Regions from separate parts of the Ensifer sp. VA4 genome, predicted to be linked through region 2. Evidence: riboswitches for the same ligand, from Rfam matches in the RefSeq annotation. Region 2 holds a riboswitch; the other holds the start of a gene.

Region 1 (15,007 bases), on a different contig from region 2:
CCATGCGTCCATTGAGATTGATGACGCCCTTGCCGGTGTTTTCCGGAGCCGCGAAGGCGGCGATGATCGCGCGCGCCTCGTCGACGGCGACCTGCTCCACGCCGAAGCGCTCGTTCGCCGGGCCGATCTGGGCCGGATGGATCAGCATCTTGCCGTCATAGCCCATGTCGCGGCCCTGCCGGCATTCCTCGTCGAAGCCCGCCGCATCGCGGAAATCGTTGAACACGGCGTCGATGACGTCGAGCCCGCCGCCCCGCGCTGCCAGCAGGATCTGCATCAGCCAGGGGGCGAGATGGGGCCGGCCCGGACGATCCGGTACGCCGGTCTCCTTGCGCAGATCGTTGAGGCCGACGACGAAGCAATCGAGCCGCCCGCCGAAGGTGCGGCCGGCCTCGGCGATAACAGGCGCGTTGATGACGCCGCGCGGCGTCTCGATCATCGCCCAGAGACGCAGCGTCTCCGGCGCATCGTTCTCGGCCAGCCAGTCGGCCGCCGCCTGGATATCCGCCGGGCTTTCGACCTTCGGCAGTAAAATGGCGTCCGGGTTGGCAGAAAGTGCCGCAGCGAGGTCACCTTGACCGAAGTCGGAGCCGATCGCATTGATGCGGATGATGATTTCGCAATCCGGTCGGCTCGCTGTCAGAAACTGCACCAGCGCCTCGCGCGCTTCCACCTTGCGCTCGGGCGCAACCGCATCCTCGAGATCGAAGATCGCAGCGTCCGCCGCGAGTTCAGCGACCTTGGCAAGTGCACGGGCATTGTCGGCCGGCACCGAGAGCACCGAGCGGCGCAGGCGCACGGGGTGATGTTCGATCGATTTGTTCATGTTTCAGTTGTGCCCGCCTTTCCTTCGTTCCGCAAGACGAGGCGAGCCGCCGCACCCTTTCATAAGAGCCACCCCTTGCAAGCGCAGCTGCGAACCACCACATCGCACCCAGAAAGGTGACGATTATGCAAAGCATTCGCTCTGTCCTCTTTACGGCCGCAGCCTTGACCATCACGTTCGCGGCCTTTGTTCTGACCGCTTCGCTGGCGCTGGCACTGGCCGGCATCGCCGCCGTCGTCGTGATCGGCAGCGCCATTGCCGCCCGTCTGAACCTCAAGCCAGGCCGCGCCACCACGCGCCCGGCCGCCGCAGGCGCCGCCCATGGCCAGCGCGAGATGCGCATCTGGAACGACGGCCGCGGCACAATCATCGACCTCTGATCCCCAGCGATCGGGATCGATCCTCACAGGCTGTGGTGACCCGGGCCGATCGATGATCGGCTCGCCGGCCATTGCTTCCTGTGAAAAGCCACGGCTCCCCAGACTGCGAAATTTTTTCCACCTTCCTGTCGGATCAGGCGCGTTATCCCCGTCCTTGAGACAGGCCAGCACGGTCCTGGCTCTTCGAACAGAATGGAGGACGACATGGACATCGAGACGCAGCAGACTGAAACGAAGCAGCCGGCACCGGTCCTGAACGGGCTTCTGCCCTATCTTCAGGTCGATGGCGCTGTGAAGGCGGCCGAATTCTACACACGGGCTTTCGGCGCCAAGGAAGTCAACCGCCATCCGGTGGACGAGCAGGGCCGGACGATGCACATCCATCTCTACGTCAACGGCAGTTCGCTGATGTTGGCCGATGCCTATCCGGAATACGGCCATCCGCTCGAAAAGCCGCAGGCCTTCACCCTGACGCTCACCGTCGACGACATCGATGCCTGGTGGGACCGCGCCGTTGCCGCCGGCGCCGAGGTGGTGATGCCGATCGAGGTGATGTTCTGGGGCGACCGCTACGGCCAGCTTCGCGATCCCTTCGGCGTTCTCTGGGCGATGAACAGCCCGGTGAAGGCAGGCTGACCCTTACCAGGGACGAAAACCGGACGGAACTTTGGGCGGGCGGGCATTTTCACCCGCCCGACGACGCGTGTTTGGAGAGATTTTCCTTCATTTCTGCGTAGAACTGCTCTAAACGCTACGCAACATTCTTCTGAAATCGAAGGCCTGAAGTTATGGAAAAATTCGTCAAGCTCACCGGTGTCGCAGCCCCCCTCCCCGTCGTCAACATCGACACGGACATGATCATTCCGAAGGATTACCTGAAGACGATCAAGCGCACCGGCCTTGGCAAGGGCCTCTTCGCCGAAGCCCGCTACAACGAGGATGGCTCGGTCAATCCGGACTTCGTGCTCAACAAGCCCGCCTACCAGAACGCCAAGATCCTCGTTGCCGGCGACAACTTCGGCTGCGGCTCCTCGCGCGAACATGCCCCCTGGGCCCTGCTCGACTTCGGCATCCGCTGCGTGATCTCCACGTCCTTTGCCGACATCTTCTACAACAACTGTTTCAAGAACGGCATCCTGCCGATCGTCGTCAGCCAGGCCGACCTCGACAAGCTGATGGACGACGCCTCGCGCGGCTCCAACGCCATCCTCTCGGTCGATCTGGAATCCCAGGAAATCACTGGCCCGGACGGCGGCTCGATCAAGTTCGAGATCGATGCGTTCAAGCGCCACTGCCTGCTCAACGGCCTCGACGACATCGGCCTGACGCTGGAAAAGGCAACCGCCATCGATAGCTTCGAGAAGTCGGCCGCCACATCGCGCCCCTGGGCCTAAAGCGGGCAACATGGCGCGCAAGCTGATCTCCTCGGGTTCGCCCTTCGAAAAGACGGCAGGCTATTCGCGTGCCGTCGCGATGGGCGACTGGTGCTTCGTCTCCGGCACGACCGGCTACGACTATGCCACCATGACCATGCCGGAGACGGTGGAGGAGCAGGCGCGCAATTGCCTCAGGACGATCGAAGGCGCGCTGAAGGAAGCGGGCTTTTCGCTTTCCGACGTGGTGCGCAATCACTATTACGTCACCGATGCCAGCTTCGCCGACCGGGTGTTCCCCATCTTCGGCGAAGTCTTCGGCGAGATCCGTCCGGCCGCAACCATGATCGTCTGCGACCTGATCCGCCCGGAAATGCTGATCGAGATCGAAGTCACCGCCCTTCGTGGCTGACGTCGAGCCCTTCTGCCCGCGCCATCTCCTCTCAAATCGATTCCGAATTAAGCCAATATGCGATAGTCCATGGGCATCGCTTTGCTAGACCTATGCTGAACCGGAAGACGACCATGCAATTCGAAGGCACCACCGACTATATCGCCGACAAGGATTTGATGATCGCCGTCAATGCCGCGATCCGGCTGGAGCGGCCGCTGCTCGTCAAGGGCGAACCCGGCACCGGCAAGACCGAGCTTGCCCGCCAGATCGCCGCCGCGCTTGGCCTCGAGCTCATCGAATGGAGCGTCAAGTCGACCACCAAGGCGCAGCAGGGCCTCTACGAATATGACGCGGTGTCGCGCCTGCGTGACAGCCAGCTCGGCGACCAGCGCGTCAACGAGGTCAGGAACTACATCCGCAAGGGCAAGCTCTGGCAGGCCTTCGAGGCGGACCGGCGCGTGGTGCTTTTGATCGACGAGATCGACAAGGCCGACATCGAGTTTCCGAACGACCTCTTGCAGGAACTCGACCGCATGGAATTCCATGTCTACGAGACCGGCGAGATGATCAGCGCGCGCCAGCGGCCGATCGTCATCATCACCTCCAACAACGAGAAGGAACTGCCGGACGCATTTCTGCGCCGCTGCTTCTTCCACTATATCCGCTTTCCCGATGCCGAAACGCTCGCCCGCATCGTCGAGGTGCACTATCCCGGCATCCGCAAGACGCTGCTTTCGGCAGCTCTTGCCGCTTTCTACGACATCCGCCAGGTGCCGGGCCTCAAGAAGAAGCCCTCCACCTCGGAAGCGCTCGACTGGATCCGGCTGCTCGTCGCCGACGAGGTCGATCCGGCCGATCTCAGGGCCGATGCCAAGACCATGCTGCCGAAGCTGCACGGCGCGCTTCTGAAGAACGAGCAGGACGTGCACCTCTTCGAGCGCCTGGCCTTCATGGCGCGTCGCGACGGATGAGCCCGGACGCGCACAAGGTCCTGATCTATGCCACCTGGCAGGACCGCCTGCTGGTCTTCGACGAGCCGGATTTCCCCGAAATCGAACTACAGGTGCCCGGCGGCACGATGGAGCCGGGCGAGAGCCCGCAAGCAGCGGCTCGGCGGGAATTCATCGAGGAGACCGGGCTTACGCCATTGCAGCCGCTCGTGCACCTCGTCACGCAGGACTATTCTTACTGGAAGGACGGTAGAACCATCTGCCATCGGCGACACTATTTTCACGTCGCCCTTGCCGGCGAGCAACGGCAGACGTGGCTGCACCGCGAGATGACGCCGGATAGCGGCGGCCCTCCGATCCGCTTCCGCTTCTTCTGGCTCGACATCGACGAGGCACGGCATCAACTGGGGTATGGCATGCAGGATGCCCTGGATTTTCTATAGGCCAGCGCATTTGCCCTCCCCCTAACCCTCCCTGGGAGAAGGTCGCGGCAGCGAGATGAGGGGCCAGCCCCACCCCGAATCGTTTTTCTTGACCCCCGCGTCCCACTCGCGCTATCAAAATCCCCGTGGTGATTTGGCCGGCCGGCTTGCAGCCACGTTAAACAAGTCGCTAAAGGGCCGAGGAAAGTTGGATTTCCGAGGACCGGTCGCGATCAATCGCCGCCGGTTTTTTTGTATTGATCGAGTGGAAGCCCATGCCCATCAAGATTCCCGATACACTGCCCGCTTTCGAAACCCTCGTGCATGAGGGCGTGCGGGTGATGACCGAGACCGTGGCGATCCGTCAGGATATTCGCCCGCTCCAGATCGGGCTGCTGAACCTCATGCCCAACAAGATCAAGACCGAGATCCAGATGGCGCGCCTGATCGGCGCCTCGCCGCTGCAGGTGGAACTGTCGCTCGTGCGCATCGGTGCCCACCGGGCGAAGAACACCTCGGAAGATCACCTGCTCTCCTTCTATGAGACCTGGGACGAGGTGAAGGGCCGTAAGTTCGATGGCTTTATCATCACCGGCGCGCCGGTCGAGACGCTCGAATACGAGGACGTCACCTATTGGGAGGAACTGAAGCGGATCTTCGACTGGACGGCGACCAACGTGCACTCGACGCTCAATGTCTGCTGGGGCGCGATGGCGGCGATCTACCATTTCCACGGCGTGCCGAAATACCCACTCGCCGAGAAGGCCTTCGGTGTCTACCGTCACCAGAACCTCAACCGCTCCTCCGTCTATCTCAACGGCTTCTCCGACGACTTCGCCGTCCCGGTCTCGCGCTGGACCGAGGTCCGACGCGCCGACATCGACAAGGTGCCGAGCCTCGAAATCCTGATGGAATCGAAGGAGATGGGCGTCTGCCTCGTGCACGAGAAAAAGGGCAACCGGCTCTACATGTTCAACCACGTGGAGTATGATTCGACCTCGTTGTCGGACGAATACTTCCGGGACGTGGACGCCGGCGTGCCGATCAAGATGCCGCACGACTATTTCCCGCATAACGACTCGACCCTGCCGCCGCAGAACCGCTGGCGCAGCCACGCGCATCTCTTCTTCGGCAACTGGATCAACGAGATGTACCAGACGACGCCCTATGATCTCTCGGAGATCGGCACCGGAGAAAGTTGAGGCTTAGCGATGTTCGTCCCCTTCTTCCTCGAACTCAAGGCGGCGAAGGTCCCGGTGACGCTCCGGGAATTCCTGTCCCTGATCGAGGGGATGGAGGCGGGCATCGCCGCCTTCGACGTCGAAGCCTTCTACTACCTGGCGCGCACGGCGCTGGTGAAGGACGAGCGCCATATCGATCGCTTTGACCGGGTGTTTCAGCACTGCTTTTCCGGGCTGGAGGCGGTCAATCCGATGGAGACGGGCGAAGAGGCCGTCATCCCCGAGGATTGGCTGCGCAAACTCGCGGAAAAACACCTGACCGAGGAAGAAAAGCGCCTGATCGAATCGCTCGGCGGTTTCGACAAGCTGATGGAGACCCTGCGCCAACGGCTGCGCGAACAGCAGGGCCGGCATCAGGGCGGCTCGAAATGGATCGGCACTGCCGGCACCTCCCCCTTCGGCGCCTATGGCTACAATCCCGAAGGCATCAGGATCGGCCAGGACCAGTCGCGCCATCGCCGCGCCGTCAAAATCTGGGACCGGCGCGAGTTCAAAGACTATGACGACACGGTCGAACTCGGCACCCGCAACATCAAGGTAGCGCTGAAACGGCTGCGGCGCTGGGTGCGCCAGGGTGCTGCCGATGAGTTCGACCTTTCCGGCACGATCCGCGCCACCGCCGAGCACGGCTATCTCGACGTGGTGACGCGGCCCGAGCGCCGCAATGCCGTGAAGCTCCTGATGTTCTTCGATGTCGGCGGATCGATGGACGATCACATCCGCATCGTCGAGGAGCTGTTCTCTGCCGCCCGCGGCGAATTCCGCCACATGGAACATTTCTACTTCCACAATTGCATCTATGAGGGGCTGTGGAAGGACAACCGGCGCCGGCGCGCCGACATCACCCGCACGACGGAGGTGCTGCGCACCTTCGGTGGCGACTACCGCGCGATCTTCGTCGGCGACGCCTCGATGAGTCCCTACGAGATCAGCCATCCCGGCGGCTCGGTCGAACATTGGAACGACGAGGCCGGCGCGCTCTGGCTCTCGCGCATGACGGCACATTTCCCGCGCTCGATCTGGCTCAATCCCGTGCCCGAGCAGCACTGGGGCTACACCCAGTCGATCGCCATGGTGAGAAAGCTCTTCGAAGGGCGGATGTTCCCGTTGACGCTCGCTGGCCTGCAGGATGCCACCAAGCAACTATCCCGCTGAAATGACGGCGAATCCTACAGCGCCGCGCCTCTTTCGAGACGCGCCAGGGTCGCCGTGGCTCTGCACTAAGATTTCCGGTTGCCGCATCCTCGGAAATGACGCAGGTTGCTGTGGTCACGAAGAGGGAGCCAGCGGTGAATATGCATCAGAACACGGAAGTTTTCGGCCACCTGCCATCCGGCGAGCCGGTCCATCGTGTGGTGCTCTCCGGCGGCGGCCTTACAGCGCATGTGCTGACCTGGGGCTCTGTCATCCAGGATCTGCGGCTGGAAGGCCATGAGCCGCCGCTGGTGCTCGGTTTCAGCGACCTCGAAAGCTATCTCGCCCATTCGCCCTATCTCGGCGCCACGCCCGGACGTTACGCCAACCGAATCGGAAACGGGCGCTTCACGCTCGACGGCGAGGCCTATCAGCTCGAACTGAACGAGAAGGGCGTCACGCACCTGCATGGCGGCAGCGACAATATCGGTAAGCGCAACTGGACGATCGCCCGCCAGGCGCCCGACAGCGTCACGCTTGTGATCACCGATCCGGACGGACGCGCCGGCTATCCCGGCAATTGTCAGGTCACCTGCACCTACGCGCTGAAGCCCGGCGGCATTTTGAGCGTCGTCTATGAAACCGAGACCGATCGGCCGACGCTCGCCAATGTCTGCCAGCACAGCTATTTCAATCTCGACGGTAGCGCCGACGCGCTCGGCCACGACATCATGATCGCAGCCGACCACTATCTGCCGACCGACGAACGGCAAATCCCGACGGGCGAGATCCGTGCGGTCGAGGGCACCGCCTTCGATCTCCGGGAAATGACGCCGCTTCGCTGCCAGACCGAAGGCGAGCGCATCGCCTACGACCACAATTTCTGTCTTTCGAACGAGCCCATGGCGAAACACTCGGTGGCGCTGGCCCGCAGCATCAATTCCGGCGTCACGCTCGAAGTGCTGACCACCGAGCCCGGCGTGCAGCTCTATACCGGCGCAAAGCTCGACGTCCCCGTCCCCGGCCTCGAGGGCCGCCGGTACGGCCCCTTCGCCGGTTTCTGCCTGGAAACCCAGATCTGGCCGGACGCCATCAACCATCCTGATTTCCCGAGTGCTGTGCTCAGGCCCGGTGAAACCCGCCGGCAGGAGACGGATTACGTCTTCATGAAGAGCTGAGTGCGACCTGCACGGGCGCTGACGATCTCTACAGCGCCGCGCGTCTTATCAGACGCGCAAAGGTCGCTGTAGGACTTTGATTTGCTGCATGTCTTCGTCCTTAAATCGAGGTCGATTTAAGGAGACATGCAGTAGTGAGGGAAGGGTACGAGCGGCCCAAGGGAGCGGCGTCGTGTTCGGCAGAGCGCACCTGTTCGCACGGCGCTGCGGTCGGCCTCGAGGTGCAACGTGCCTTACGGCAGATGCCGTCTCATTTCCAAAAAATCTGTGAAATGAAATGGTTGGGAGAAATTGGAGCGGGTGAGGCGATTCGAACGCCCGACCCCAACCTTGGCAAGGTTGTGCTCTACCCCTGAGCTACACCCGCTCACTTTCCGCGGCCCGGGGGTAGTCGGTGGACCGTGGCGTCGGCGCTGTCTTGCGGCGACGGGCGGTATATGGCCTAAGCGATTTTGGAATGCAACAGGGAAATGACGAGAAATCGAATATTTTTTTGGAGGCCCCCAGCAAAGCCCGGAAATGCCGCGTTTTCGGTGATCGTCGCCGCCTGTGAGATTGCGCCCCGATGGGCTTCTCCCCTAAAGCAGGATCGAAATCGAATGCCCGAGGGATGAGAATCATGAGTGAATCACAGCCGAAGACCGCCGAAGACCTCTTTCGTTTTCTCGACGGACTTGGGATCGAGCATAAAACCAAGAACCACGAGCCGGTATTCACCGTCGCCGAATCGGTGGCGCTGCGTGACGAGATCCCCGGCGGCCACACGAAAAACCTTTTCGTGAAGGACAAGAAGGACAACTATTTCCTCCTCACCGTCGAGGAGCACGCGACGGTGGACCTGAAGACCGTTCACCAGGTGATCGGCGCGGCGAGCCGGGTCTCTTTCGGCAAACCGGAAAAGCTGATGGAATATCTGGGCGTCATTCCGGGGGCCGTGACCGCCTTCGGCGCGATCAACGACACCGGCGGCAACGTCAAGGTCATCCTCGATGAGGAGCTGATGAAGTTCGACATCGTCAACTGCCATCCGCTCTCGAATGACGCGACGACCTCGATCGCATCCAGGGATCTGCTGCGCTTCATGGAAGCGACCGGACACGAACCGCTTGTCTTGAAAGTCACGGCCTGACATACGATCTTTGGCGCGAATGCAAAAAGCCGGCCAGCGAGCCGGCGAGGAGAGAAGAATGACGGGCAGCGACAATCCCTATGCAGGGTCTTTCGGCACTCAGATGACGGGTTCGGCCTCCTTCGGCCAGCCGGCGGCCGCGTCGAATGGTGACCTGATCAAGGAAACCACCACCGCCAACTTTGCCAAGGACGTGCTCGACGCCTCCCGCCAGCAGCCGGTTCTCGTCGATTTCTGGGCACCCTGGTGCGGCCCCTGCAAGCAGCTGACGCCCGTAATCGAAAAGGTGGTCACGGAAGCCGCAGGCCGCGTCAAGCTCGTCAAGATGAACATCGACGATCATCCCTCGATCGCCGGCCAGCTCGGCATCCAGTCGATCCCCGCCGTCATCGCCTTCGTCGGCGGACGACCGGTCGACGGCTTCATGGGCGCGGTGCCGGAAAGCCAGATCAAGCAATTCATCGAAAAGATCGCCGGCCCCGCGGTCGACGACAGCAAGGCCGAAATCGAAGCCGTACTCACCGATGCCAAGGCGCTGCTCGATGCCGGCGACGCCCAGAACGCCGCCGGCCTCTACGGCGCCGTGCTTCAGGCCGATCCCGACAACGTCGTGGCGATCGCCGGCATGGTCGATTGCATGATCGCCCTCGGCCAGTTCGCCGAAGCCCGCGAGGCCCTTTCCGGCCTGCCGGAAGATCTCGCCAAGGACGCAGGCATCGCAGCGATCGGCAAGAAACTCGACCAGATCGAGGAAGCGCGCAAGCTCGGCGATCCCGACGAGTTCGAGCGGCGCCTTGCGGCAAACCCCGACGATCACGAGGCGCGGATGCTGCTCGCCAAGATCCGCAATGTCGAAGGCGACCGGACGGCTGCCGCCGACCACCTGCTGACGATCATGAAGCGCGATCGCGGCTTCGACGACGACGGCGCCCGGCGCGAACTCCTGTCCTTCTTCGAGGTCTGGGGGCCGAAGGATCCGGCAACGGTCGCCGCGCGACGCAAACTCTCGTCGATCCTGTTCTCCTGAACCGTCAGGCTTGGCCTAAAATAGGGCGCCGTCGGTGCCCTTTTTTGTGCGCACCTGATCACGATCCGCATTCCCCCATGAAGATCGATGTGCCCGTCTCTTGAGATTTTCAAGGAATGCACCATCTTTTGGTCTGGTGACCACGCTTCCTCGGCGGGGCAAGAGCGGATACCTGCAGGGTCTATCGGAAAATGCACGTCGGAAATGCACGCTACCTCGGTCCTCAGGACTTGCCGGAGATCATTCCGGTGTTTCCGCTGACCGGTGCGCTGCTGCTTCCCGGTGCCCAGCTTCCGCTCAACATCTTCGAGCCGCGCTATCTCGCCATGCTCGATGACGCGCTTTCCGGCAACCGCTTGATCGGTATCGTGCAGCCCTCCTTCTGCGAGGGCCGCAACGAGACCGCCACCGGTCCGACGCAGGCACTCTGCGAGGTCGGTTGCATCGGCCGCATCACCTCCTTCGCCGAGACCGGCGATGGCCGCTACATCACCTCACTCACGGGGGTCTGCCGCTTCCGGCTGTTTTCGGAGGTAAGCGGCACGCGCGGCTACCGCCGTTTCCGCATTGGCCCCTTTGCCGCCGATCTCGAGAACCGCGACGACGAAACCCTGGTCGACCGGGCAGCTCTGCTTGCCGCCTTCAAGGCCTATCTCGAAGCCAACAAGCTCAAGGCCGACTGGGAAAGCGTCGAACGGGCGAGCAATCGCACCCTGGTCAATTCCATGGCGATGATGTCGCCCTATGGCCCTGCGGAAAAACAGGCGCTGCTCGAAGCACCCGACCTCAAGACACGCGCGGAAACCTTGATCGCCATCACCGAGATCGTGCTCGCGCGCGACTTCGGCGATATGGACAGCATCCTGCAGTGAAGCGAGCGACGGATAATGGATATCAACGCCAGCAAGGTCGACCCGAAACTGCTTGAACTGCTCGTCTGCCCGCTGACGAAGGGCCGCTTGAGCTACCACGCCGAAGCCAACGAACTCGTCTCGGAAAAGGCCCGCCTCGCCTATCCGATCCGCGATGGCGTGCCGATCATGCTGGTCTCGGAAGCGCGCAAGATCGAGGATTGAGGTCGCGGCGGCTCGGCCGATTTGACGAACGCGGGACTTCGCAGTTGCCCCTCATCCGCCTGCCGGCACCTTCTCCCCGCAAGCAGGGAGAAGGAACGCCGCTGCACCTCCTGCACTTCAGCAGCAACCGTTCCCTGCCCAATTGTTGTTCGATGGCCGAATACCAAGTGACGCCGCAAAGACATGCCGAGTCCCCTCTCCCCGCCTGCGGGGAGAGGGTGAGGGGCAATCCCAAGGTCGGTGTTCAGATCGGCTGACCCGACAATAGCCGTGGATCCGCCTCACCGGCGATGCCGGCGGCCTGGCGGATGAAGAAATTCTTGAGAGACGGCAACCGATCGACGATACCGAGGCCGAAATCGCGGGCGATACGGACCGGGGTGATGTCGTTGGAAAACAGCCGGTTGAGCACGTCGGTCGTAACTCCCATGCGGAAGGTGTCGAAACGCCGCCAGGTCTGGTAGCGCTCGAGCACCGCGAGCGAGCCGATGTCGAGCCCGAGTCGGTCAGCCTCGACGATCGTTTCCGCCAGAGCCGCGACGTCCTTGAAGCCGAGATTGAGCCCCTGTCCCGAGATCGGATGAATGCCGTGGGCCGCATCGCCGGCAAGAGCAAAGCGCGGCTTGACGAAATCGCGGGCGAGCGTCAGGCCGAGCGGAAAGGCTCGTCGTCCGCCGACCACCTTCAGATGTCCGAGCTTGTGGCCAAAACGGCGCTCCAGCTCCTCCTCGAACAGGAAATCGTCTCCCTTGACCAGCCGTTCGGCGTCTTCGGTGCGCTCGGTCCAGACCAGCGACGAGCGATTGTTCTTGAGCGGCAGCGTCGCAAACGGACCGGCCGGCAAGAAATGCTCCTCCGCCGTGCCGTCGTGCGGCCGCTCGTGCTCGACCGTCGTGACGATGCCGGACTGGCCGTAGTCGAACTCGACCGTCTTGATGCCGGCGGCATCACGCAGCCTGGAGCGCACGCCGTCACAGGCCACAAGCAGGCGCGCTTCCAGTTTTTCGCCGCCGGAGAGGGTGACGTCGACCGCATGGTCGCCGCTTTTGAAGGTTTCGACCATCGTCGACTGGCGATTGACGACGCCGAGTTCGTCGCATGCTCCACGCAGCGCGCCGACCATTGCCGTGTTCGGCACCATGTGGGCGAAGGGCCGGCCATTGCCGCCGTCGCCATCGAAGGTCAGGAACACAGGGCGCACCGGATCGGCCGCCTTCGAATCGGTAATCACCATCCGGCGGATCGGCTCGGCCTCCGGCGCGATCTGATCCCAGACCCCGAGCACGTCGAGCATGCGTTCGGCAGCCGACGCCACCGCCGAGGCGCGCTGGTCCTTCTTCCAGGCGCCTTCCGGTGCACCGTCGATCACCATCACATCGAGATGCGGCGCCGCTTTCTTCAGGGAAACGGCGAGCGAAAGGCCGACATAGCCGCCACCGGCAATCAAGATATCGAGCATCGGCTTTCTCCCGTCGCACTTGAGCATCGTTTTATGTCTATATAGATCAATGCCATCGACGTTCCTACCATCGGAGACAGCCGAAATGTCGCGCCCCACTGAGACCGCCACGCCCATGGATGCGCTGCTCGCCATTCTCAACCTCGAGAAGCTGGAGGAAAACCTGTTCCGGGGCTTGAGCCCGCAGGTCGGCTGGCAGCGGGTCTTCGGCGGCCAGGTCATCGGCCAGGCGCTGGTGGCGGCCCAGCGGACCGTCGACGCCGGCCGCTTCGTCCATTCGCTGCACGCCTATTTCATGCGGCCGGGCGATCCATCGGTGCCGATCATCTACGAGGTCGACCGTATCCGCGACGGCTCGAGCTTCGCCACCCGCCGTGTGGTCGCCATTCAGCACGGCAAGGCGATCTTCTCGATGTCCGCCTCGTTCCAGTACGACGAGGACGGTTTCGACCACCAGATCGAGATGCCGAAGCTGCCGATGCCCGAGACCTTGCCGGGCGAACAGGAGCTGAAGGAGAAATTCCTCGTCCGCGCGCCGGAAGCGATCCGGCGCTACTGGGAGCGGCCGCGGCCGATCGAGATCCGCCCGGCTTCGCTGCACCACTATTTCACCCGCAACGACGGCAAGCCGATCCAGGACGTCTGGGTCAAGGCGGTCGGCACGGTTCCGGACGAGCGCCATATCCAGGCGGCCATCCTTGCCTATCTCTCCGACATGACCCTGCTCGACACCTCGCTCTATGCGCACGGCACTTCGGTTTTCGACCGGAACCTGCAGGTCGCAAGCCTCGATCACGCCATGTGGTTCCACCGTCCCTGCAAGATGGACGACTGGCTGCTCTATACCCAGGACAGTCCGAGTGCACATGGTGCCCGCGGGATGACCAGAGGCAGCCTTTTTACGCGTTCCGGCGTGCTGATCGCCTCCGTCGCCCAGGAAGGGTTGATCCGGAAAAAGGCATCTGAATAGAAAACGGGCAGATTCAATAATCTGCCTATTTTTTGATCTTCTAAATTGACGAATTTTTAGTACGCCGTAGCACCCGTGCTGCGGCTTTCGTTTTTCTTCTTGTTTTTCATAATCTTAGCGGAGGCGTCTGAATCTGGCACGCCCCTTGAATGTCATTGTCCGGTTGCACGGCGCTCTGGCGCTCCGCAGCAAGGAGAGACGGCCTCCGCCGGAGGCGAACAAGGATGAAACCAGATGAAAATTGTGATGGCCATTATCAAGCCGTTCAAGCTCGATGAGGTTCGCGAAGCCCTCACTGCTGTCGGCATCCAGGGCCTGACCGTAACCGAAGTCAAAGGCTACGGCCGCCAGAAGGGACATACCGAAATCTACCGCGGCACCGAATATGCCGTGAGCTTCCTACCGAAACTGAAGGTCGAGATCGCAGTCCCCTCGGAGCTCGTCGACAAGGCCGTGGAAGCGATCGCTGCAGCCGCCAAGACCGGCCAGATCGGCGACGGCAAGATCTTCGTCTACGCCATTGACCATGCCGTGCGCATCCGCACCGGCGAAACCGATTCAGAAGCGTTGTAAATCACGCCGTTCAGGGAGCACTACTCGATGTCATCAATGAAATTCTCCACCTCTCTCGGACGCCTGGGCGCACTGACCGCCGCCCTGCTTGCGCCGGTTGTTGCCTTCGCCCAGGAAGCGGCGCCGGCCGCAACAGAGGCTGCCGCGGCCGTCCCGGTTCCCGACAAGGGCGATACCACCTGGATGCTCTTGTCCACCATCCTCGTGCTCCTCATGACCGTTCCGGGCCTTGCCCTCTTCTATGGCGGCCTGGTGCGCGCCAAGAACATGCTGTCGGTGCTGATGCAGGTTCTGATGATCACCGCGATCGTCATGATCATCTGGGTCACCTACGGCTACTCGCTGGCCTTCACGGACGGCGGCTCGCTCAACCTGTTCGTCGGCGGCCTGTCGAAGATGTTCCTGGCCGGCGTCGACACGACCACGCTCGCCGAGAGCTTCTCCAAGGGCGTGTTCATCCCCGAATACGTTTTCGTCGTCTTCCAGATGACTTTTGCCTGCATCACGCCGGCGCTGATCGTCGGCGCCTTCGCCGAGCGCATCCGCTTTTCGGCCGTCGTGCTGTTCGTCATTCTCTGGGTCACGTTCGTCTACTTCCCGATCGCCCACATGGTCTGGTTCTGGGGCGGCCCGAGCGCTTATACCGCTCCGACCGGCCTGATCTTCTCCTTCGGCGCGATCGACTTCGCCGGCGGCACGGTGGTTCACATCAACGCTGGTATCGCCGGTCTCGTCGGCGCCATCCTTCTCGGCAAGCGCACGGGCTATAAGAAGGAAATCATGGCGCCGCACTCGATGACGCTCACCATGGTCGGCGCGTCGCTGCTCTGGGTCGGCTGGTTCGGCTTCAATGCCGGGTCCAACCTCGAGGCCAA
Region 2 (15,007 bases):
ACATGGCTCTGACCATGTATCCGGGCCTCACCCAGGGCGCGATCGCCGCGATCCTCGTTCACGGTTCGGACGAACAGAAGCAGGCCTATCTGCCGAAGATGGTAGCCGGCACCTGGACCGGCACGATGAACCTGACCGAACCGCATTGCGGCACCGACCTCGGCCTGCTGCGCACCAAGGCAGTGCCCGCCGGCAACGGCACCTACAAGATTTCCGGCCAGAAGATCTTCATCTCCGCCGGCGAACACGACATGTCGGAAAACATCATCCACCTGGTGCTTGCCCGCATCGAGGGCGCACCGGAAGGCGTGAAGGGCATCTCGCTGTTCATCGTGCCGAAGTTCAAGCTGAATGCCGACGGCGAACCGGGTGAACGCAACGGCGTTTCCTGCGGCGCGATCGAACACAAGATGGGCATCCACGGCAACGCCACCTGCGTCATGAACTATGACGAAGCCGAGGGCTATCTGATCGGCGCAGAGAACAAGGGCCTCAACGCCATGTTCGTGATGATGAACGAGGCCCGCCTCGGCGTCGGCATGCAGGGCCTCTCGATCGCGGAAGTCGCCTACCAGAACGCCGCCAACTATGCCCGCGACCGCATCCAGGGCCGCTCGCTTTCCGGCCCGAAGGCGCCGGACAAGAAGGCCGACCCGATCATCGTGCATCCGGACGTCCGCCGCACGCTGATGACGATCAAGGCCTTCAACGAAGCCGGCCGCGCCTTCACGCTGTGGACCGCGCTGAAGTCCGACATCGCCCACCGTTCCGACAACGAGACCGATCGCCAGACGGCCGATGACATCCTCGGTCTGATGACGCCGATCCTGAAGGGGGTCCTGACCGACAAGGGCTTCGACCACGCCGTCATGGCGCAGCAGATGTTCGGCGGCCACGGCTACATCGAAGAACACGGCATGAGCCAGTATGTCCGCGATGCCCGTATCGCCATGATCTACGAAGGCGCCAACGGCATCCAGGCGCTCGACCTCGTCGGCCGCAAGCTGGCCTTGAACGGCGGCCGTGCGGTCATGGCGCTGTTCAAGGAGATCGGCGACTTCTGCGAGGAAAACCGCAGCAACGAGAAGCTCTCCGCCTATACCAAGGCGCTGAAGAAGGGCCTCAACGACCTGCAGGCCGCCACCATGTGGTTCATGCAGAACGCCATGGCCAAGCCCGACAATGCCGGCGCCGGCTCGACCGACTACATGCACCTCTTCGGCCTCGTCGTGCTTGGCTACATGTGGGCGAAGATCGCCAAGACCGCGCAGGAAAAACTTGCCTCTGGCGAAACGGCGCGCGCAGACTATCTGAAGAACAAGCTGATCACCGCGACCTTCTTCATGGAAAGGATCCTGCCGGAAACGGCCCTGCGCAAAGCCCGCATCGAAACCGGTGCCGACACGCTGATGGCGCTCGACGCGGCCGCTTTCTAATCTCGCCGCGGACTCGATCTAAAATGTTTTGACTGGCGGCACTTCCGGTGCTGCCGAAAGGGAGATGAGACATGACGAAAGTCTTCGTTTACGACCACGTGCGCACGCCGCGCGGCCGTGGCAAGAAGGACGGATCGCTGCACGAAGTGCCCTCCGTGCGCCTCGCCGCCAAGATGCTGGAAGCGGTGCGTGACCGCAACGACCTCGATACGTCGACCGTGGACGACATCATCATGGGCTGCGTCGATCCGGTGATGGATGCCGGTTCGGTGATCCCGAAGGCCGCCGCCTTCGAAGCCGGCTATTCGACCCGCGCCCCCGGCATGCAGATCTCGCGCTTTTGCGCCTCCGGTCTCGACGCCGTCAACTTCGGCGCTGCCAAGATCGCCCAGGGTGCCGACGACATCGTCATTGCCGGTGGCGTCGAGAGCATGTCGCGCGTCGGCCTGGGCATGTCCGGCGGTTCCTGGTTCATGGACCCCTCGGTCAACCTGCCGGCCTATTTCATGCCGCAGGGCGTTTCCGCCGATCTGATCGCCACCAAATACGGCTTCAGCCGCGACGACGTCGATGCCTATGCAGTGGAGAGCCAGAAACGCGCCGCGCATTCCTGGGAAAAGGGTTACTTCAATAAGTCCGTCGTGCCGGTCAAGGATCAGAACGGCCTGACGATCCTCGACCGTGACGAGCACATGCGTCCCGGCACCGACATGCAGGCGCTCGCCGCGCTCAACCCGTCGTTCCAGATGCCGGGCGAGATGGGCGGCTTCGAGGCCGTCGCCATCCAGGCGCATCCGGAAATCGAGAAGATCAACTACGTGCACCATGCCGGCAACTCCTCCGGCATCGTCGACGGTGCCGCAGCCGTGCTGCTCGGCTCCAAGGCCGGCGGCGAGAGCATGGGCCTGAAGCCTCGCGCCCGCATCCGCGCCTTCGCCAATATCGGCTCCGACCCGGCGCTGATGCTGACCGGCCCGGTCGACGTCACCGAAAAGCTTCTGAAGCGCGCCGACATGAAACTGTCGGACATCGATCTCTTTGAGCTCAACGAAGCCTTCGCCGCAGTCGTGCTGCGCTACATGCAGGCCTTCGACATCCCGCACGACAAGATCAACGTCAACGGCGGCGCGATCGCCATGGGCCATCCGCTCGGCGCCACCGGCGCGATGATCCTCGGCACCGTGCTCGACGAACTGGAACGCCGCGATCTCAACACCGCGCTCGTGACACTGTGCATCGGCGCCGGCATGGGCACGGCCACGGTCATCGAAAGGGTCTGACGATGGACGGGATGCGCCGCACGCTTCTCGGACTGATGGGCCTGGGGCTGCTTGCAGCCGCCGGCTGCGTCTCCGACGAGGAAGAGGGCGGCGATAGCTTCACGCTCACCGGTGCGATCACCAATGTCGCCAGCGGACCGGTTCCGGCCGGCACCGTCGCCATAAGGCTCGAGGACCAGGGCGTGGCAGACGCCGCCGCCAAGCTGATCGCCGAGACATCGGTCGTCAGCGACGGCAAGGCAAACCGCGTACCCTTCGTGCTGCAGGTGCCGAGGCCCGAGCTCGACAAGGCCGTCGACGCGGGCTTCACCATCCGCGTCGAGCGCGACGGGCGGCTGATCGCCACCAACACCAGCAAACAACGTTACAGCGGCGGATCGAACATCTCGCTGCACATCGAACCCATTCTCTACTGAGGGGGAGAACCATGACGCAATACACCAATTTCAAGATCGAGACCGACGCCGACGGCATCGCGCTCGTCACCTGGGACATGCCTGAGAAGTCGATGAACGTCTTCACTCAGGAGGTAATGGAAGAGCTGAACGCCATCGTCGACGCAACCACCGCCGACGCTGCGGTCAAGGGCGTCGTCTTCACGTCCGGCAAGTCGAGCTTCTCCGGCGGCGCGGACCTGTCGATGATCAAGTCGATGTTCACCTTCCAGCAGGAGGAGAAGAAGAAGGATCCGGATAACGCCGCCCAGAAGCTCTTCGACCTGGTCGGCCGCATGACCGGGCTCTTCCGCAAGCTCGAAACCTCGGGCAAGCCTTGGGTCTCGGCGATCAACGGCACCTGCATGGGCGGCGCCTTCGAGCTGTCGCTCGCCTGCCACGGCCGCGTCGCATCCAATTCGAAATCGGTGAAGATCGCACTGCCGGAAGTCAAGGTCGGCATCTTCCCGGGCGCCGGCGGCACCCAGCGCGTGCCGCGCCTCACCAACGCGCAGGATGCGCTGCAAATGATGACGACAGGCTCGTCGCTGACGGCGGCGCGCGCCAAGGCGCTCGGCCTCGTGCACGAAGTCGTCGACGCCGACAAGCTGGTCGACGCCGCCAAGGCGATGATCAAGAACGGCCTGAAGCCGGTGCAGCCCTGGGACGAGAAGGGCTACAAGGTTCCGGGCGGCGGCATCTGGACGCCGGCTTCGGCACAGCTCTGGCCGGCTGCCTCCGGCATTCTGCGCCGCGAGACCTACGGCAACTATCCGGGCGCCATCGCCATCCTGAAATGCGTCTATGAAGGCCTGCAGGTGCCGTTCGATACGGCGCTCAAGATCGAGCAGCGCTACTTCACCGAGATTCTTCAGACGACCGAAGCCTTCTCGATGATCCGCTCGCTGTTCGTCTCGATGCAGGAGCTCGGCAAGGGCGCCCGCCGGCCGGCCGGCGTGCCGAAGTCGGAGTTCAAGCATGTGGGCGTGGTCGGCGCCGGCTTCATGGGCGCCTCGATCGCCTATGTGACGGCCGCCGCCGGCATCCCCGTCACGCTGATCGACCGCGACATGGAAGCGGCCGAAAAGGGCAAGGCCCACTCGGAGGGCCTGGTCAAGGATTCGATCGGCAAGGGCCGTCTGACCAAGGAAGAAGGCGAAGCGCTGCTTGCCCGCATCACGCCGTCGGCCGACTACAACGACCTCAAGAGCGCCGGCCTCGTCGTCGAGGCGGTGTTCGAGGATCGCCAGGTCAAGAAGGACGTGATCGAGAAGGTGGAAGCGGTGATCGCCGAAGACGCGATCTTTGCCTCCAACACCTCGACGCTGCCGATCACCGGCCTTGCCAAGAACTCCAAGCGCCCCGGCCAGTTCATCGGCATCCATTTCTTCTCGCCGGTCGAGAAGATGATGCTGACGGAAGTGATCCTCGGCAAGGAAACCGGCGACAAGGCGCTCGCCACGGCGCTCGACTATGTCGCCGCGATCAAGAAGACGCCGATCGTCGTCAACGACACCCGCGGCTTCTACGTCAATCGCTGCGTCTTCCGTTACATCCACGAAGCCTATGACATGCTGATCGAAGGCGTGCCGCCGGCGATGATCGAGAATGCCGCCAAGATGGCCGGCATGCCGGTTGGTCCGCTGTCGCTCAACGACGAGGTGGCGATCGATCTCAGCCAGAAGATCCTGAAGGCCACCGTCGCCGACCTTGGCGAAAAGGCCGTCGATCCCAAGCACATGGCGCTGATCAACAAGATGGTCGACGAGCTCGACCGTCGCGGCCGCAAGAACGGCAAAGGCTTCTACGAGTACCCGGCGAAGCCCGCCAAGAAGTACCTGTGGCCGGAGCTGAAGACGCTCTATCCGCAGAAGGACGCCGACAAGATCGATGTCGAGGTACTGAAGCAGCGCTTCCTGGCGACGATCGCACTCGAAGCCGCCCGCACCATGGAAGAAGGCATCGTCACCGACCCGCGCGAAGCGGATGTCGGCTCGATCCTCGGCTTCGGCTTCGCGCCCTATACCGGCGGTACGCTCTCCTACATCGACGGCATGGGCGTAAAGGCCTTCGTCAAGATGTGCGAGAAGCTTGCCAAGGACTATGGCGACCATTTCAAGCCGACGGCGCTCCTGAAGGAGATGGCCGAACGCAGCGAGACCTTCTACGGCCGCTTCGACCCCTATGGCGAGAAGAAGCAGGCGGCGTAAGCCAAGCTCACCGAAGGAAGCAGGCCCCCTCGCGGGGCCTGCTTTCGTTTCAGGCCTCGGCTTTCCCGCCTGACATGCGTCGTTGCTTACGTCCGTCCAGGCGAAGGTCTCCGCATCTACGAGGAAACGGTGGAGCGCCGCTACACGACCTCTGAGGCGGTCTGATCCACAGTACGTCCGTCTAGGGATGCACCGGCGCGACGGTGCGCCAGGCGTTCGCCGACGATGATCAGCAGGCCGGCCGCGAAGATCAGGCCGGCGCCGGCAAAGACGTTGACGGCCGGGACGTCACCCCAGATCAGGAAGCCCAAGCCGAAGGCCCAGACGAGTGAGGTGTATTCGAAGGGCGCGATGACCGAGATCGGCGCCCGGCGCATGCCCTCGAACAGCGCGAACTGGCCAATGCCGGCAATGACGCCGGTGCCCGCCATCAGGGCGACGTCGAAGAGCGCCGGCGGCGTCCAGAAGAAGCCGACGGCAAGCCCGGTCATCGCGATGAAGAAGACGTTGGAGATGGTCATCTGCACCAAGGTCGTTTCCTGGAGCGCGGTCTTGCGCAGCATGACGGTGCCGATCGCCCAGAAGACGGCGGCGGTGAGCGCCAGGAACACGGGCAGCGACAGCTTCATGCCGGTGCCGAGCGGATCACAGGCGATGAGCACGCCGACGAAGCCGACGAAAACGGCGAACCAGCGGATCGGCGGCACGTCTTCCTTCAGCATCGGCACGGCGAGCAGGGTCACGATGATCGGCGCGGCATAGTAGAGCGTCGTCATCTCCGCGAGGCCGAGATCGCGCGCCGCGTTGAAATAGGAGAGCCAGGCGGCGAGCAGCAGCAGGTTGCGCACGAAGAGCGGCTTGATCACCGGGGACGCGACGGCGCTGCGCACCAGCTTGCCGCGGCCAATGACCAGGCAAAGCACGAGGATGGTGATGCTGCGGGTAAACAGGATCTGCCAGACCGAATAGCCGACGACGAGCCATTTGACCGACGCATCCTGCAACGAGAACAGGAAATAGGAAAACGTCGTCATGACGATGCCTGACAGGACGGTCTTGTTCATGGAAGCCTCGATCGCGCCGGCGGGAAGAAGAGCGGCAGCGACGGTCTGATAGCGCGACCGGGATACACGCGGAAGGGGTGTTTCGCGACCGGTTGTGGCGATTTCTTGGGATGGTTTCCTGGAAGGATCGGAGCGCGCTTGATGGAGATCAAGACCGGGCGCTTGCGCGGTTGCTACAAGACGGCGATAACGGCCACGAAACCAGGTCCAACGATATGCAACCGCTCGCCTTTGCCCTTGCCGCCCTGATCCTGCTCGCAACGCCGGGGCCGACAAACACACTGCTCTGGCTCTCCGGCGCCTCAGTCGGGCTCCGCCGTTCGCTGCCGTTGCTGATCGGCGAGCTCGGCGGCTATCTCGCCGTCATCATTCCGGCCGTGGCGCTTCTGGCGCCATTCCTCGCCGCCCATCCGCAGCTCGGCCTTGCGCTCAGGCTCGTCGCCGCCTGCTGGGTTCTCTACCTCGCCTATGCGCTCTGGACCACCGATGCCGAGCGCAGCGAAGGTGTCGTCATCTCCATCCGTCAGGTCTTCGTCACGACGCTGCTCAATCCGAAGGCGCTGATCGTCGCGCTGGTGCTGCTGCCGCAAACCGGACTGGCAGCCATCTGGCCCTGGATCGCGGGCTTCTCACTGCTGGTCGTCACCGTCGGCGCGAGCTGGATCGGCGCCGGCGCCATGCTGGTACAGATGTCGAAAGGTTTGTCGGCATCACATCTGCCGCGCCGGATTGCCGCCGTCTGCCTCACGTTCTTTTCCATGGGAATTGCCGGCAGCGCGATCGCGGCCATGCATTGAAGCATCAACGGAAGACCGGATCGCGCTTCAGGAATACCTCAGTTTCCCTGCGAGAACCTGACAGCCGTCAGGCCGCCGCAGCCGTCTCGCCGACTTCCTTGGCCAGCGCGTCGATCAACCGTTCCCAGCCCTCACGTCGTATTCGAGTTTGTCGAGCCCATCGAGGAAGGCGGCCTGCTCGGTAAAGACAAGGCGCGATCCACGACCCTCAGGCCCGATATCGACCGTGGCGATGGAGGCGGAAATCCTCCTGTCGTTCTCTGTCATCGCATAGGTGAAGATGATCCGGCGGTTCTCGACGATGTCGAGATAGACAGTGTCGTCGCAGTAGATCGTCTCGTCGTCCTGGCTGAAGCGACCGCTTTCGCGGCCGCCGACACGGAGGTCGTGGCTGAATTCGGCCACCGGCCAGCCGTCAGCAGTGACGAACCAACGTTCCTTTGCAGCCGGCTCGGAGAACGCCCTGAACACCTGCTCCGGCGTCGCCTTGAAGCTGCGCTCGATGGTAAAGCTCGAATGTTCAATCGATCGGTCGGTCATGTTCCTCGTCTCCTCTGAGCCGGTAATCGGTGACGGCCTCGTCTAACTGATTTAATTTTAAAACCGCTATAATTTTGAAAGCAGTTGCACAGTAGCCACACTGATGCGATAATGCAAGCGGTCTTGAAGAGGTGCCAATGAAGGACGACATTCGCTCGGGTTGCCCGATCAATCTTTCGCTCGAAGTGTTCGGCGACAAATGGAGCCTGCTCATCATTCGTGACATGATCTTCGGCGGTAAACGGCACTTCCGAGAATTGCTGCGATCCCAAGAGGGCATCTCGTCGAACATCCTTGCGGACCGGCTGAAGATGCTGGTCGAGCAGGGCATGCTGACCAAGGCCGACGACCCCAGCCACAAGCAGAAGGCCATTTACAGCCTGACGGAGATGACGATCGCGCTGGTACCGATCATGGCCCAGCTCGGCGCCTGGGGACGGCGCTACCTGCCGGTCAGCGAAGAGCTCAGCATCCGCGCCGAACTGATGGAAAATGGCGGCCCCGAGCTCTGGGATCGCTTCATGGACGAGCTTCGGCACGACCATCTCGGTGCGCCTCTCGATGGACCGCCGCGGGTGCGCGCCATGCTGCAGGCCGCCTATGAAGAGGTGGTGGCAAGGATAGCGCGAGAAAAGGCCACGGCGTGACCGCGATCGAACGGCAGACACTCGGGTTTCATGCGCGCCAACAAAGCGTTCCCTCCGATGAAAGCCTGTCCCGTCCGTCGAGCAAAGCAAAGGGCACGCCGCCCCCAAGGCAAATGACGGAGAAAGGACTATTTTCCTTCGGATTCTTTACCGGAACCCAGGCTTTCGGTAGTGTGGTGCAGAACAAACCAGCAAGCGGCCGCCCCGTTCGGCCCGGATCCTTCGCATGTTGTCTCACGGCACGATCTGGCACGCCATCGATGCATTGGCCGAGCGCAATCAGCTCTCGCCTTCGGGTCTCGCCCGCCGCGCCGGGCTCGACCCCACCTCCTTCAACAAATCCAAGCGCCACTCTGCCGACGGGCGGGAACGCTGGCCATCGACGGAATCGATTGCCAAGGTGCTCGAGGCGACCGGCGCGACGATCGACCAGTTCACCAGCCTGTTGAGCCCGGATGGTACGCAGGCCCCTGCCCCGGCGACGGCGAGTGCGGCGATCCCGCTGATCGGCTTTGCCCAGGCGGGCGCGGGCGGCTTCTTCGACGACGGCGGTTTCCCGGCCGGCCAAGGCTGGGATGTGATCGATTTCCCGACGGCCGCGGAACGCCGGACCGGCATCTACGCGCTCGAGGTCCAGGGCGACAGCATGATGCCGCTTTACCGCGACGGCGACACCCTGATCGTCGATCCGGGCGCGCAGGTTCGGCGCGGTGACCGTGTGGTGGTCAAGACGCGCGAAGGCGAGGTCATGGCCAAGGTCTTGACACGCCAGACGCCGCGCACGATCGAGCTCCTTTCCCTCAACCCGGAGCACCCGAACAGGAGCTTCGAGATCAGCCAGATCGAATGGATCGCCCGGATCATCTGGGCCAGCCAATAGGACGTTCTTCCTGATGCGGCAGCATTTATACACCCTTGCCGGCGGCATCGCCGCGATCGCGCTTTTCACCGGCATCCTCTATGCGGGTGCGGCCGCCATCCGTGACCGCGAGAGTGCCGCCACGCCGGACCTCGTTCTCGAAACGCCCGACATGACGGAAATCGAGCCGGCCCCGGATCAGGCCGAAACGGGCGAAGACGTGCCACTCGATCCCGGCACGTCCTCTGGCGGCGCTTCCGCGCCAGACGCGTCTGCGACCGGCGAGCAACCGCAGCCCCCGACGACGGAAAAAACCGCACGCGCCATCGAGCCGCAACAGTTCGGCCTGCCCGACACGGTCACCAGCGCACCGCTCGAACGGGCGGAGCCGCGCGCACCCTTGTCGGAACCGGAGAAGCAAGCGAAGACCGCCGGGCCGACTATCCTCTATCGCCCCGTGGCGATCGCCGCCGGCGTGATCCAGTTCGACAAGCTGACGTTGCAGATCGATGGCATCGAGCCCGAGCAGGCGGAGAGAACCTGCGAAACCGGGGGGAAGAGCTGGCCCTGCGGCATCGTCGCACGGACTGCCTTCCGGAACTTTCTGCGCGCCCGTGCGGTGAGCTGCGACATGCCCGAGGGAGGCGCCGGCCCATCGGCCACGGCTTCCTGCTCGCTCGGCGGGCAGGACCTCGCGGCCTGGCTGGTCGATAATGGCTGGGCAACGCCCGTACCCGGCTCGCCGCTCGAGAAACGGGCCGACGCCGCACGCCAGGCAAAGCTCGGCTTCCATGGCGACGATCCGCGCGACTTCAGCCAAACGCCGATGACATCAGATGATCCAACCCTCGGCACCGGGATGGAGGAGCCGCAGCCGGACTTGTAAACGGCCGCGGCAATTCCCAGTTCTCAATTGTCCGGATCGTCTCGCTTTTTCATTGGGATGATCCGGCTCTTTGAAACTCCGCAATCCGGGTGGAAACCGCTTCACGCCTTTCCTGGAATTGCTCTACCGTCGGAAAGCCCCATGCTGCCAAGCCTCAGTCACCACGAAGCTCTCGTCTATGTCATGGTGATGATGTCGGCGGTCGACCGCGAGATGAGCGACGACGAATTCGCCCGCATCGGTCGGCTCGTGCAGTTCCTGCCCGTTTTCGACGGGTTCGACGAGGACCGGCTCGTCCATATCGGCCACGAATGCTCCGCCCAGCTCGCGGCTCCCGAAGGGCTGGACATCGTCCTGGAGATCGTGCGTGAGGCGCTTCCGGAAAAATTCCACGAGACGGCCTATGCACTCGCCGTCGAAATCTCCGCGGCGGACCAGCGGATTCGCAACGAAGAGATTCGGCTGCTGCAATTGCTGCGCGATCGCCTGGGTCTCGACAAGCTCACCTGCGCGGCAATCGAGCGCGGTGCGCTTGCCCGCTTCCGCCGGTAGCCCTGTCATTCGTTGGCGGTCACGCCAAGCCCACCTGGCACTCAGTAAATGCCGTTCGGGAAGTAGCGCAGGTAGATTTCCTCGAGCCGGCCGCTGCGCGACAGCGCCAGCAACGCGTGGTCGATAGCCTGGGTCAGGGCCGGTTCGGATTTGCGGTTCATGATCGTCAGGCCTTCGCCGAGAAAGCGCTGCGAGAAATAGGCGCCATCGACGAGCGCGCAGCAGCCGCCGGCTGTTGTGCCTGGGACCCAGAAGGAAAGCTGCAAGCCGTCGGAAAAGACCGCCGGCACCTCACCCTTCTGCAGCGCGGCCAGCATGGCGTCGCGATCCGGGAAGACCTTGGCCTCGATCCTCGGGAAGAACGCCTTGAACATGGCCTCATGCGTCGTACCCGCCACGACACCGACGGATTTTTTCCTGAGGTCCTGCGGACCTGCCACGGCGCCGGCCGCCTTGGAATTGATGGCGAAGCGCGCCGGAAGCCGCATGAAGGCGCGCGAGAAGCCGAAACGCTGGCGCAGTTCCGGGCCGACGGCGATGCCGGCGGCAACGGCTTCGCCCTGCCCCTCTTCCAGCGCCGGCAGAAGTTCCGCATAGGTCACGGCCTGGATCTGGCATTTGGCTTCGATATCGAGTTCGCGGCAGATCTCGCGCACGAGATCGACGTGAAAACCGGAGAGCTTGCCGGACTGATCAATGAAGTTGAACGGCGGAAAGTCCACGGTCGTCAGGAAGCGCAAGCGGGCAAGGCCCGTGAGATCGGGTTTGGCGATACGCTCGCGCGCATCGAACAGAATGGGCAGGTCCTTCGGCTGTGCCGCCAGCGGCGTTGCGATCAAGGACGCGCAAAGAGTTAACAAGGAAAGAAATCTCATGGGCAGCGGACCGGCACGTCTCATGTGGCAGGGGGCGGCCCTTAGAACCGCTTGATGATTCATCGCGTACCAAGTTATCCGTCGCGATCGCAACTTGCCATAGCCTCTAGAAGTACGAGGCAACACAAAGATCAGCGAGAATTGGAGCGGGTGATCGGGATCGAACCGACGACATCAAGCTTGGGAAGCTGGCGTTCTACCACTGAACTACACCCGCGAGACTTGCGAAATTTCCCGAACCGGGACGATCTGTCAAGGACCCTTGCGCGGTATCGCACGAGGGTCCCGTGCAAAATCCCCTACTCGGCGCGGAAATGCTTCGAAAGCTTCAGGCCCTGCGCCTGGTAGTTGGAGCCGACACCGAGGCCGTAGAGGCCGTCAGGACGTTCCAGCATGTGTTCATAGATCAGCCGGCCGACGATCTGCCCATGCTCGAGAATGAACGGCACCTCGTGGCTGCGGACCTCCAGAACGGCGCGGCTGCCGCTGCCGCCGGCAGACGCATGGCCGAAGCCCGGATCGAAAAAGCCGGCGTAGTGCACGCGGAATTCGCCCACCAGCGGATCGAACGGCGTCATCTCGGCCGCATAAAGCGGCGGCACATGCACCGCTTCGCGCGAGACGAGGATGTAGAACTCGTCCGGATCGAGGATCAGCTCGTCGCGTCCGCGGCTGTAGAGCGGCTCCCAGAAGTCGAAGATCGCGTGCTGCGCCTTCTTGTCGACGTCGATGACCGCCGTGTGGTGCTTGCCGCGGTAGCCGATCAGGCCGTCCGGGCCGGTTCCCTTGAGGTCGATCGACAGTGCAATGCCGCCGCCGCTGACATTCGGACGCTCGCTCGCCACGAGAACGTCGCTCTCGTGCAACGCCAGCAACTCCTGCTCCGACAGCAGCGACTGGCCCATGCGGAAGCGGATCTGCGACAGGCGCGAACCGCGGCGCACGACGATCGGGAAGGTGCGCGGGCTGATTTCGAGATAGAGCGGACCGCTGTAGCCGGCCGGGATCTTGTCGAATTCCTGGGCGCGGTCGGTGATGACGCGGGTGAAGATGTCGAGGCGGCCGGTCGAGCTTTTCGGATTGGCCGAGGCCGACATGCCCGCAGGCAGCGCCAGACTCTCCATCAGCGGCACGATGTAGACGCAGCCGGTTTCCAGCACCGCGCCGTCGGTCAGATCGACCACGTGCAGCTTCAGCCGGTCAAGCTTGTCGGCGACGAGGTGGGACGGGCCGGGCATGAAGCTCGCGCGGACGCGAAAGGCCTTGGCGCCCAGGCGCAGGTCGAGGCTTGCCGGCTGGATCTGATCGGCATCCAGCGGCCTCTCGCTCTTCAGGCGTCCCGTTTCGAACAGCGCGGCGATCGCGCGGTCGGCCAAAATCCCAGTGTCGCGGCCCATTGCAGTCCTCTTTCCAGTTGCGAGACAAAACCAAACTCCGGGAATTGACGCAAGCGCACCCAAGCAGTATTGGAGCTTTATCCCGTGGTGATTTGGCCGGTCGGCTTGCAGCCACGTTAAACAAGTAGCTAAAAAGGCCGGGTGTCAAACCGGCCCTTCACGCGGCCGGTTTTTTTGTTTTTGAAAGTGATCGTCACATGAGCAAAAACTGGCGCCCGGCAACGCAACTGGTTCATGGCGGAACCACCCGCTCGCAGCACGGCGAAACCTCCGAAGCGATCTTCCTGACCCAGGGCTTCGTCTACGAAACGTCGGAAGCGGCCGAAGCCCGCTTCAAGGGCGAGACCGAGGGCTTCATCTATGCCCGCTACGGCAGCCCAACCAACGACATGTTCGAAAAGCGCATGTGCATGCTGGAAGGCGCCGAAGACGCGCGCGCCACGGCCTCGGGCATGGCTGCCGTTTCCGCGGCGATCCTCTGCCAGTTGAAGGCCGGCGATCATATCGTTGCCGCGCGCGCGCTCTTCGGCTCCTGCCGCTGGGTCGTCGAAACGCTCGCGCCGAAATACGGCATCGAATGCACGCTGGTCGACGGCCGCGATCTGGCGAACTGGGAAAAGGCGATCCAGAAGAACACCAAGGTCTTCTTCCTCGAAAGCCCGACCAACCCGACACTCGAAGTGATCGACATCGCCGGCGTCGCCAGGCTCGCCAACCAGATCGGCGCCAAGGTCGTCGTCGACAACGTATTCGCGACCCCGCTCTTCCAGAAACCGTTGGAACTCGGCGCGCATATCGTCGTCTACTCCGCAACGAAGCACATCGACGGCCAGGGCCGCTGCCTCGGCGGCGTCGTGCTTTCCGACAAGGAATGGATCGACGAGAACCTGCACGACTACTTCCGCCACACCGGCCCGGCCATGTCGCCGTTCAATGCCTGGACGCTGCTGAAGGGCATCGAGACCCTGCCGCTGCGCGTACGCCAGCAGACGGAAACCGCACGCCGCGTCGCCGACTTCCTGGCAGAGCAGCCGCAGGTGGCCAAGGTCATCTATCCCGGCCGCAAGGATCACCCGCAGGCGGACATCATTGCCAAGCAGATGACTGGCGGCTCCACCCTCGTCGCCTTTGAACTGAAGGGCGGCAAGGAGGCAGCCTTCGCGCTGCAGAATGCGCTCGAGATCGTTCGCATCTCCAACAACCTCGGCGATTCCAAGAGCCTGATCACCCATCCGGCAACGACGACGCACAAGAACCTCACCGACGAGGCCCGCGAAGAACTTGGCATTTCCGCCGGCACGGTGCGCTTCTCCGCCGGGATCGAAGACAGCGAGGACGTTGTCGAGGATTTCGCCCGCGCGCTGAAGGCCGTCAAGGCCTGAGACGCCCCACCGAAACCTACGGCCGTCGCAGCAGGCGGCGGCCGTCGATCCCTCGCGGCGCCCCCCCCCGCGTTACGCCGTGGCAGCGGGAACGAGAGGGCTCAAACACCCGATCATGATGCCGCAAGCCATTGCCCCAGAATGGCTATGCACAATCTTGCCGTTATTCTTGACGAAACCATCTTGCTGTAGAATACCCTGAAAGACCTGAAGCAAGGTGTTGCCCATGTATCGCGCTTTGACCCGCGACATAGAAGTTACGGTGGAGCCGTACTATCTCGAAGAGCAGTCGGATCCTGATGACGGCCGCTATGTCTGGGGCTATCGCATCGTCATTTCCAACCATTCCGACGCAGCCGTGCGGCTGATGACCCGCTACTGGCATATCACGGACGAGAACGGACAGGTCGATGAGGTCAGCGGTCCCGGCGTGATCGGCGAGCAGCCGCTGCTCAATCCCGGCGATACCTACGAATATTCGTCCGGCTGCCCGCTGGATACGCCATCGGGCGTGATGTTCGGCCACTACAGCATGGAATCAGAAGGCGGAGAGACCTTCAACGTGGCCATCCCCGCCTTCTCGCTCGATTCACCCGGGCTCGTGCGTACCCTGAACTAAAGCATGTCGCGCCAAAACGTGCAGCGATC

The links. Region 2 has a riboswitch for S-adenosylmethionine ahead of AC0C6X_RS02915 (O-succinylhomoserine sulfhydrylase). Riboswitches for the same ligand answer to the same signal wherever they lie in the genome.
Region 1: another riboswitch for S-adenosylmethionine. It lies ahead of metA (homoserine O-acetyltransferase MetA); the one in region 2 lies ahead of AC0C6X_RS02915 (O-succinylhomoserine sulfhydrylase).

What each region holds. Positions count from the first base shown of each region.
Region 1 covers NZ_JBVQPO010000004.1:253,494-268,500, reverse strand. The annotation lists gene AC0C6X_RS08440 (HpcH/HpaI aldolase/citrate lyase family protein) at 1-826, opposite strand, end outside; gene AC0C6X_RS08435 (hypothetical protein) at 952-1,206, shown strand; gene AC0C6X_RS08430 (VOC family protein) at 1,411-1,842, shown strand; gene leuD (3-isopropylmalate dehydratase small subunit) at 1,995-2,600, shown strand; gene AC0C6X_RS08420 (RidA family protein) at 2,611-2,991, shown strand; gene AC0C6X_RS08415 (AAA family ATPase) at 3,105-3,944, shown strand; gene AC0C6X_RS08410 (NUDIX hydrolase) at 3,941-4,366, shown strand; SAM riboswitch at 4,482-4,559, shown strand; gene metA (homoserine O-acetyltransferase MetA) at 4,621-5,547, shown strand; gene AC0C6X_RS08400 (vWA domain-containing protein) at 5,557-6,741, shown strand; gene AC0C6X_RS08395 (aldose epimerase family protein) at 6,882-7,898, shown strand; tRNA gene AC0C6X_RS08390 (tRNA-Gly) at 8,191-8,265, opposite strand; gene AC0C6X_RS08385 (prolyl-tRNA synthetase associated domain-containing protein) at 8,518-9,027, shown strand; gene trxA (thioredoxin) at 9,086-10,054, shown strand; gene AC0C6X_RS08375 (LON peptidase substrate-binding domain-containing protein) at 10,246-10,926, shown strand; gene AC0C6X_RS08370 (Trm112 family protein) at 10,942-11,130, shown strand; gene AC0C6X_RS08365 (ubiquinone biosynthesis hydroxylase) at 11,375-12,589, opposite strand; gene tesB (acyl-CoA thioesterase II) at 12,675-13,559, shown strand; gene AC0C6X_RS08355 (P-II family nitrogen regulator) at 13,794-14,132, shown strand; gene AC0C6X_RS08350 (ammonium transporter) at 14,160-15,007, shown strand, end outside.
Region 2 covers NZ_JBVQPO010000001.1:609,767-624,773, forward strand. The annotation lists gene AC0C6X_RS02845 (acyl-CoA dehydrogenase C-terminal domain-containing protein) at 1-1,436, shown strand, start outside; gene AC0C6X_RS02850 (acetyl-CoA C-acetyltransferase) at 1,508-2,716, shown strand; gene AC0C6X_RS02855 (YbaY family lipoprotein) at 2,719-3,132, shown strand; gene AC0C6X_RS02860 (FAD-dependent oxidoreductase) at 3,144-5,360, shown strand; gene AC0C6X_RS02865 (DMT family transporter) at 5,501-6,424, opposite strand; gene AC0C6X_RS02870 (LysE family translocator) at 6,640-7,221, shown strand; partial or broken gene AC0C6X_RS02875 (SRPBCC family protein) at 7,289-7,761, opposite strand; gene AC0C6X_RS02880 (winged helix-turn-helix transcriptional regulator) at 7,899-8,408, shown strand; gene AC0C6X_RS02885 (S24 family peptidase) at 8,635-9,288, shown strand; gene AC0C6X_RS02890 (thermonuclease family protein) at 9,302-10,153, shown strand; gene AC0C6X_RS02895 (tellurite resistance TerB family protein) at 10,295-10,705, shown strand; gene AC0C6X_RS02900 (transporter substrate-binding domain-containing protein) at 10,747-11,580, opposite strand; tRNA gene AC0C6X_RS02905 (tRNA-Gly) at 11,723-11,797, opposite strand; gene AC0C6X_RS02910 (2'-deoxycytidine 5'-triphosphate deaminase) at 11,880-12,977, opposite strand; SAM riboswitch at 13,052-13,130, shown strand; gene AC0C6X_RS02915 (O-succinylhomoserine sulfhydrylase) at 13,175-14,359, shown strand; gene apaG (Co2+/Mg2+ efflux protein ApaG) at 14,586-14,978, shown strand.